2 linked regions of the Allorhodopirellula heiligendammensis genome follow. The protein of the gene in region 1 interacts with the protein of each later gene in a pairwise test. Links are inferred from orthologs where the notes say so. Each region holds a gene or a part of one and is shown in the gene's direction. Other genes may lie near its edges.

Region 1 (3,610 bases):
CGAGCTATTTGGCGGCCTTCGACATTGCCACCGGTGAACTGAAATGGAAAACCGATCGGCTCACCGATGCCCCCAAAGAAGCCGCCCAGAGCTATTCCACGCCGCTGGAAGTTGAGATCAACGGAGAATCGGCAATCGCCACGCTGGGGGCGGACCATTTAACGATCCACCGCTCCGCCGACGGCAAAGAGCTCGGCCGACTCGGCGGCTTCAACCCTGGTGGCGAAGAGTTCTTCCGCTCCATCGCCTCCCCCGTCGCTGAGGGCAATTTGATCATCTGCCCGTACTCTCGCGGAGCCACGCTGACGGCTGTCGATATGCAGAAAGTGGTCGCTGGCGAAGGCCAAGACGCGATTCTCTGGTTCCGCGACGATATCGGTAGCGATGTGCCGACACCGGCCTTGCGTGACGGGGTGGTCTACATGGTTTCCGACGTCAAGCATGACAAGGGAACTGCCTACGCCTTGTCCGCGGATACCGGTGAGACCCAGTGGACCGTTGATTTGCCGCGGACACGACGAAGCTACAGCAGCTCTCCGCTGGTCGCCGGTAATCGGATGTACGTGACGAGCGAAGACGCAATCACCCAGGTCGTCGAGCCCCTCGGTGCCGACGCCAAAGTCATTCGGACCAACGAAGTTGCCGACGACGAAGAATACACCGTAGCCAGCCTCGTGCCGATCAACGGACGACTGGGCCTAAGGACCAAGAACTATTTCTACCTGATCGGTAACTGAGTTACTCGGTTAGTCGCGAGTCCGATTTCGCGGTACACTCCCTCAATACCTCTCTTAAAAACTTAATCGCAGGGTGGCTGGACCGCCAAGCCGGTCATTACCCAGCGACACGATAGGAAAACGATATGGCCAAGGACTCCCCGTCCCCCTCGAAAGAACCGACAGAGCAAGACGGTGGTCGCCGGAGCGGCAATCCGGTCATGATTGCGCTGGTGATTGCTGCCCTGGCAGCACTCCTGTTCCTCAACCGCGGGGAAGAACGAGACAGTATCACGGCGAAATTTTTCCAGGACCAACTCGCTAAAAAGAACGTGCAATCCGTCCAAATTGGCGACCTGGAAGTCACCGGCGAATTCAAATTGGCCCCGGAAAAGCCGTTTCCCGAAGGCAAGAATATCGACGAGGATACCAAACCGGAAAAGTACGACAAAAAGTTTGTGTTCACCCGTCCGGCGGGTTCGGAATACGCTATCAATCTGGCGAAAGAACTAGAGGCCAAAGGGGCCGACGTCGAAAGCTATGAGTTCAAGAAGCCGGATTCGACTGCTGCGATCATGCAGGTCCTGCTGATGCTGATCTTGCCGCTGGGCATCCTGTTTCTAATCTTCACGATGATCCGCCGCAGTCGCAACGAAATGATGGGCGGTGGCGGGTTTCTCTCAGGGTTCAGCAAAAGCCCCGCGAAACGATTCGAAGCCACCGATAAAGTCATCACCTTTGACGATGTCGCTGGCCTGCAGGGCGTCAAAGCCGACTTGCAGGAAATCGTCGAGTACCTCAAAACCCCCGACAAGTTCTCCCGATTGGGCGGCCAAGTTCCCAAGGGCGTGCTCCTCAATGGCCCCCCCGGGACGGGAAAAACACTGCTCGCCCGAGCGGTCGCTGGTGAGGCCGAAGTGCCCTTCTACAGCGTCAACGGCAGCGAATTCATTCAAATGTTCGTCGGTGTCGGTGCCAGCCGGGTACGCGATCTGTTTAAAACGGCCAAAGAGCATTCGCCGTCGATCATCTTCATTGACGAAATCGATGCGGTCGGTCGCCAACGCGGTGCCGGACTGGGGGGCGGGCATGACGAACGCGAGCAAACCCTCAATCAAATCCTCGGCGAGATGGATGGCTTCAGCGGCACCCACGCCGTCATCGTCATCGCAGCGACGAACCGGCCCGACGTGCTCGACCCCGCCCTGCTGCGCCCAGGCCGCTTCGACCGGCATGTCACCGTCGGCCGGCCCACGATGAAGGGCCGTGAGGAAATCTTCAAGGTCCACGTGCGAGATGTACCGCTCGCCGAAGACGTGGACCTCCGCCGGCTCGCCGCCGGCACCGTTGGCTTGACCGGTGCCGATATCCGTAACATGGTCAACGAAGCCGCACTCTGGGCGGCCCGGCAAGACAAGAAGGTCGTCGAGATGACAGACTTCGATTTTGCCCGCGACAAAATCCTGATGGGTGCCAAACGCGAGGAGGTTCTTCAGGAAGACGAGAAAGAAAAAACCGCCTACCACGAAGCCGGACACACGCTCACCGCGTGGCACCTCGAGGGTTCGCACATCGTCCACAAGGTCACCATCATCCCCCGCGGTCGCGCCCTCGGCGTGACCCAGTATGTGCCGAATGAAGACCGGCTCAGTATGAGCAAGAAGGAGCTGCTGCATCAGCTGATCGTCCTGCTGGGCGGGCGAGCCGCTGAAAAAATCATCTACAGCGAAACCTGTGTCGGCGCAGAAAATGACTTGGAACGGGCCACCAGTATCGCGCGGCGGATGGTCACCCACTGGGGTATGAGCCCCAAAATCGGTCCGGTCAGCTACAAAACCAGCGATGAGGATCCATTCCTCGGCCGTGAAATTCATCAGCAACGCCAGTTCAGCGAGCACACCCAAGAACTGATCGATGAGGAAGTCGCCCGATTGCTGCTCGAAGCAGATCAAAAGGCCGAACAGTTGCTTCGCGAACACCGCGGTGAACTGGAAACAATCACCCGCGGATTGCTCGAACGTGAGGAACTCAACGAAGCGGAGCTCACCGAACTGATCGGCCCATCGATTCACAAACGCAAAGGTGACCGCGAGGGCAAAGTCGAGCAAATCATGGCGCCCGAAGGCGCCGCCGAACGCAGCTCGGGTGCCACCGTTCCCCACGAAGAATGACACGTTGGCCAAGAAAAAAGAGGGCAAGTCGAAGGGAAAATTGCGGGCTGAGTTCCGCAAGAAGCATCAGGGTCGCGTCCGCACAAGCGACCTGACGCGTGAATTCCAACAGGACGTGTCATCACGCCTCGATGATGCCGCCCACGGTGAACGCCTCAGCGGCAAAGGCGAACTCACTCGCCGAAAAACGATCGCGGGTGCCGACAATGCACCGCGGGGCAGCGACGGACTCCAAGTTGAAGTCCGCGTCAACGAGGCCCAGCTAACCCATGGCCGCGTGCTCAGTGTTCATGGTCGCCAGAGCAAGGTGCAGGCCGACGATGGCCGGCTCTACGCCTGTGCGGTGCGCCAAGTCCTCAAATCACTCGCCACCGATCAACGAGGCGTCGTCGTCGCTGGTGACCGAGTTTGGTTTCGCATCGAAGGTCGCGAGGGGGACGATGGCCAATCCGGACGCCGCGCCGATGAAGTCGTCACCGGCGATGGGATGATCGAACGTGTCGAACCTCGACACGGTATCATCTGCCGCACCAGTCGCAATAAACAACACGTGATCGCCGCTAACGTCGACGCGCTCTTGATCATTGCCAGCGCCGCCGAACCCGGGATCAAACCCACGCTCATCGATCGCATGTTGCTGACCGCCTCGCAGCACGATATTGAGCCAGTCATCGTGATCAACAAAATCGATCTCATCGATCCGCTGCGGTTGCAGGCACTCGT
Region 2 (3,589 bases), 460 kb from region 1 along the record:
AGGTTGGGCATCCGCCCGGACGGACGGAAATGTTCGGGTTGAAACAAAAAATGGGTTAGCGATCGTCGCGAATACTTCCGACGCAAATCCCCATGTGGTACCGATTCGACTCGACGCGCGGTACTTGCCAAGCCCATTTCGGCGAGCTCCTCGGGATCGAACTCCTCGAGAAGTTGATCGATCGAAGACTCTCGAACCTCGGAGACATGGTAGCTCGCCTCCGGTGCATGGCAGGCCACGCAGCCGACCTGGTGATAGAGGTCGGCTCCGCGATCAGCATCGCCCTTCTTCCAGAACTCGAACTCAACCGGATTGGCACCCCCCGCCTTGATCGTCGGCAGGTCCTCATCCAGTGTTGATAGAAACGCGACAAGGGCCGCGACGACCTCTTCCTTGGAATCCTGGGACAAGCCTGATAGCACGTCAGGCATCGTCGTGCCTGGATGAACTGATGTCGGCGAAGCCAAGTAATCACTTAGCCACTCCTGACTAACTCGGCGTGCGATGCCATTGAGTTGCGGTCCCCCTTTGGCACTGATCCGCTCGTTCAAATGACAGGCTGTGCAACTCAGTTCACTCAGTAACACCTCGCCAGCGAGCGCCTGGTCAACCTCATCATGGCGACCAAATCGTTCAAAACCGGAAACGAATGGAACAGAACTCTCCGCAGCCACGATCGTACTGTTCAGAATTGCGAGCAGACCCATCCAGAAGATCTTTGCGATGCGATTGTCGATCATCGGTCAGACACCCCCAGATCGATATTGTGATCCATGTCGATACGGTTTCTCCTGGAGAGCACACGCTCGCAGCGGTGAAGCAGAGCCGAACCAACGGACGAATGTCTCCATCTCCGAGGTGGTGCAGCGGCCATCGTGACGTCTTGGCGAAATGAAAGTTTGCTAAACAAGTGCGTCTGAGTATAGGAAGTGTGAATCGTGGGAACAGCTATTGGTGGGGAAAGTGAACGAATCTTCATTCCGAAGCAGAGGCGTACCGGTGATCGGATGAAGTCGTGCGGTGCTGAATCGGAATATCGAGCGGCGCATAGTGTACACCATGAGACGTTGCTCTACGGCGGTGCTCCTCATGCTTCCTCTTACGGCTGTCCACCACCGCAAGCTGGAGGATTGATCCTGCTCAGCATGGCGAAGCCTGCCAACAGGCTCACTGTTGGGGAAAACTGCGTCACCAGCGCCTTTGATGTGGGAGATCCGTTGATCGCCCTGCCATACTCACTCCAATTGCAGCATGAAGTGTGGTCGATCACACTGCATCGGTCCGCAAGGCCTCCCTGCTTCGACTGATACAAAAGGGAACCCCCCGGCGGGTTTGCTGAGATGGTCGCTGCATCCTCCGATGGGCAAGCTATACTTGACCTACGCTCAGAGGTCGAACTCGCTGCGTGATTGCGCTGCGATCGCGGCCGCGGTGAGTCTCCCTTCGATTTCCTTACGAACTACCAATTGCATCCCACATGAAGTTTGATCCTGACGACTGGCGAGACTTTGACTGGCGCGACATCGATTGGAATCAAGTGCGAATGCTTTGGCTCGGCGCAGCATTTCTCCTGGTGTTGGTCGTTTACTCTTGCGTGTACACCGTGCAGGCGGAGTCTGAGGGCGTCGTCCAGCGATTCGGTAAATACGTTCGCAACGCGGAGCCTGGCCTGCGGTTCAAACTGCCCTTCGGGATCGAACGTGTGTCCATGGTACCCGTGAAGAGACAGTTGAAGCAGGAATTTGGATTTGGATCTGCCAATGCGACGAATCCGAACCAGTTTTCATCGGAACAGACCCTCGAGCGCGGCATGGTGACCGGCGACCTCAATGCAGCCACGGTTGAGTGGATCATCCAATACCGCGTGCGTGAACCCGAACTTTACCTGTTTAAAGTTCGCAATCCCGACAGCACTCTGCGAGCGCTTTCTGAGTCTGTCATGCGTACCGTCGTAGGCGATCGAACTGTCGATGAGGTCATTACGGTCGGCCGTCAGGAGATCGAAGCTGATGCCCTGATTCAACTGCAGCAGCTCGTCGACAAGTATGAGTTGGGTTTGAGCATCGACCAGGTGCAACTGAAGAATGTGAACCCGCCACTGCCGGTCCAGCGTTCGTTCAACGAGGTGAACCAGGCTCAACAGGAGCGGGAACAACTCATCAATGTTGCCAATGGCGAGTACAACAAAGTCGTTCCCCGAGCGAGTGGCGAAGCGGAACAAAAGATCCAGGCCGCCGAAGGCTACGCTCTGAAGCGGGTCAACGAGGCTGAAGGCGATGTCGCGCGGTTCAACGCTGTGATGACAGAGTACGTCAAAGCCCCTGAGGTCACCAGACAACGCATCTACATTGAGACCATGCGTCAGATCGTTCCTAATCTCGGCAAAAAGATCATCCTTGACGAAAGCGCCAGTCAGATCTTGCCGCTATTGCAATTGTCCACCGATTCAACAAAGAACCCATGATGAAAAATGCACCACTTACCATTCTGGGCGGAATCGGACTGTTCTTGCTGATTCTGTACTTCACCGCGACCTACACCGTGGACGAGACCGAGCAGGTGATCATCACCCAATTCGGAAAGCCCGTTGGTGATCCGATCACCGCCGCAGGTCTGCACCTCAAACTTCCGTTCGTCCAAGACGTGACGCGGATCGAAAAACGCATGCTTGAGTGGGACGGTCGCCCCAATGAAATGCCCACCAAGGATAAAACCTATATTGTTGTCGACACTTTTGGGCGATGGCGAATTAGTGACGCGAAACAGTTCTTTCTGCGACTGCGAGATGAGCGGAGTGCTCAGTCACGTCTCGACGATATTCTCGGCAGCGAGACTCGCAATGCGATCGCGAAACATGAGCTGATCGAGGTGATCAGGACTACCAAGGACCGTGAGCCTAATCAAGATGCCGTGCTCGTCGATGCTCCCGGAAACGTGGGACGTCTCTATCCCATCTCAAAAGGGCGTGCGAAGATCGAAGAGGAAATCTATGGCGAGGCAGCTGAGAAGCTATCGGATTTTGGCATCGAGCTGCTCGACGTACGATTCAAGCGGATCAACTACAACGAGAGCGTACGTCAGCGAATCTATGACCGCATGATCAGCGAACGCCAGCAGATCGCGGAGCGATTTCGTAGCGAGGGCGAAGGCGAAGCCGCGAAGATCCTTGGAAAGAAGGAACGCGACTTATTGAAAATTGAATCCGAAGCATATAAACGGGTCCAAGAAGTCCAAGGCGAAGCAGACGCGAAGGCCAGCGAAATCTATGCGAGCGCCTACAACCAAAGCGAGGACTCCGTCGCATTCTATGAGTTCATCAAGACGATGGAGACCTACCAAGAAATGCTCGGGGGCGACAGCACGCTAATCATGACCACTGGTAGTGATATCTTCAAATTCCTTAAACACGTCAATCCGCCGAAGCAATAGCATCTATCCGGTTCTGATGGGTGACCAACGTGAACTTCGGCTGACCACCGGCATGTAGAAAGGCAGAGCTGTCTTTAAGATGACAGCACTTCGCAACCTCTGACGCGCGATTCCGTCGGTTGAGCCAGGAGACAGGCATGGATGCCCACTGAACCCCTGC

The links. Proteins that work in one complex are often made in the same cells at the same time.
Region 2: the proteins of ftsH (region 1) and hflK interact in binary tests that used the Escherichia coli proteins (3 or more experiments, as listed by UniProt). The link is inferred for Allorhodopirellula heiligendammensis from one-to-one orthologs.

What each region holds. Positions count from the first base shown.
Region 1 is NZ_SJPU01000002.1:1,210,898-1,214,507, reverse strand. The notes cover bases 384-3,374. They hold ftsH (ATP-dependent zinc metalloprotease FtsH), read left to right. Parts: upstream 384-862; coding sequence 863-2,887; downstream 2,888-3,374. Other genes in these bases: rsgA (ribosome small subunit-dependent GTPase A), read left to right, coding at 2,892-3,374; Poly21_RS14935 (outer membrane protein assembly factor BamB family protein), read left to right, coding at 384-737. Outside these bases: more of Poly21_RS14935, read left to right, coding at 1-383; more of rsgA, read left to right, coding at 3,375-3,610. UniProt on the Escherichia coli protein: Acts as a processive, ATP-dependent zinc metallopeptidase for both cytoplasmic and membrane proteins. Plays a role in the quality control of integral membrane proteins.
Region 2 is NZ_SJPU01000002.1:752,866-756,454, forward strand. The notes cover bases 501-3,470. They hold hflK (FtsH protease activity modulator HflK), read left to right. Parts: upstream 501-1,477; coding sequence 1,478-2,464; downstream 2,465-3,470. Other genes in these bases: Poly21_RS13200 (c-type cytochrome), read right to left, coding at 501-740; Poly21_RS27515 (hypothetical protein), read left to right, coding at 939-1,307; hflC (protease modulator HflC), read left to right, coding at 2,461-3,429. Also shown: more of Poly21_RS13200, read right to left, coding at 1-500.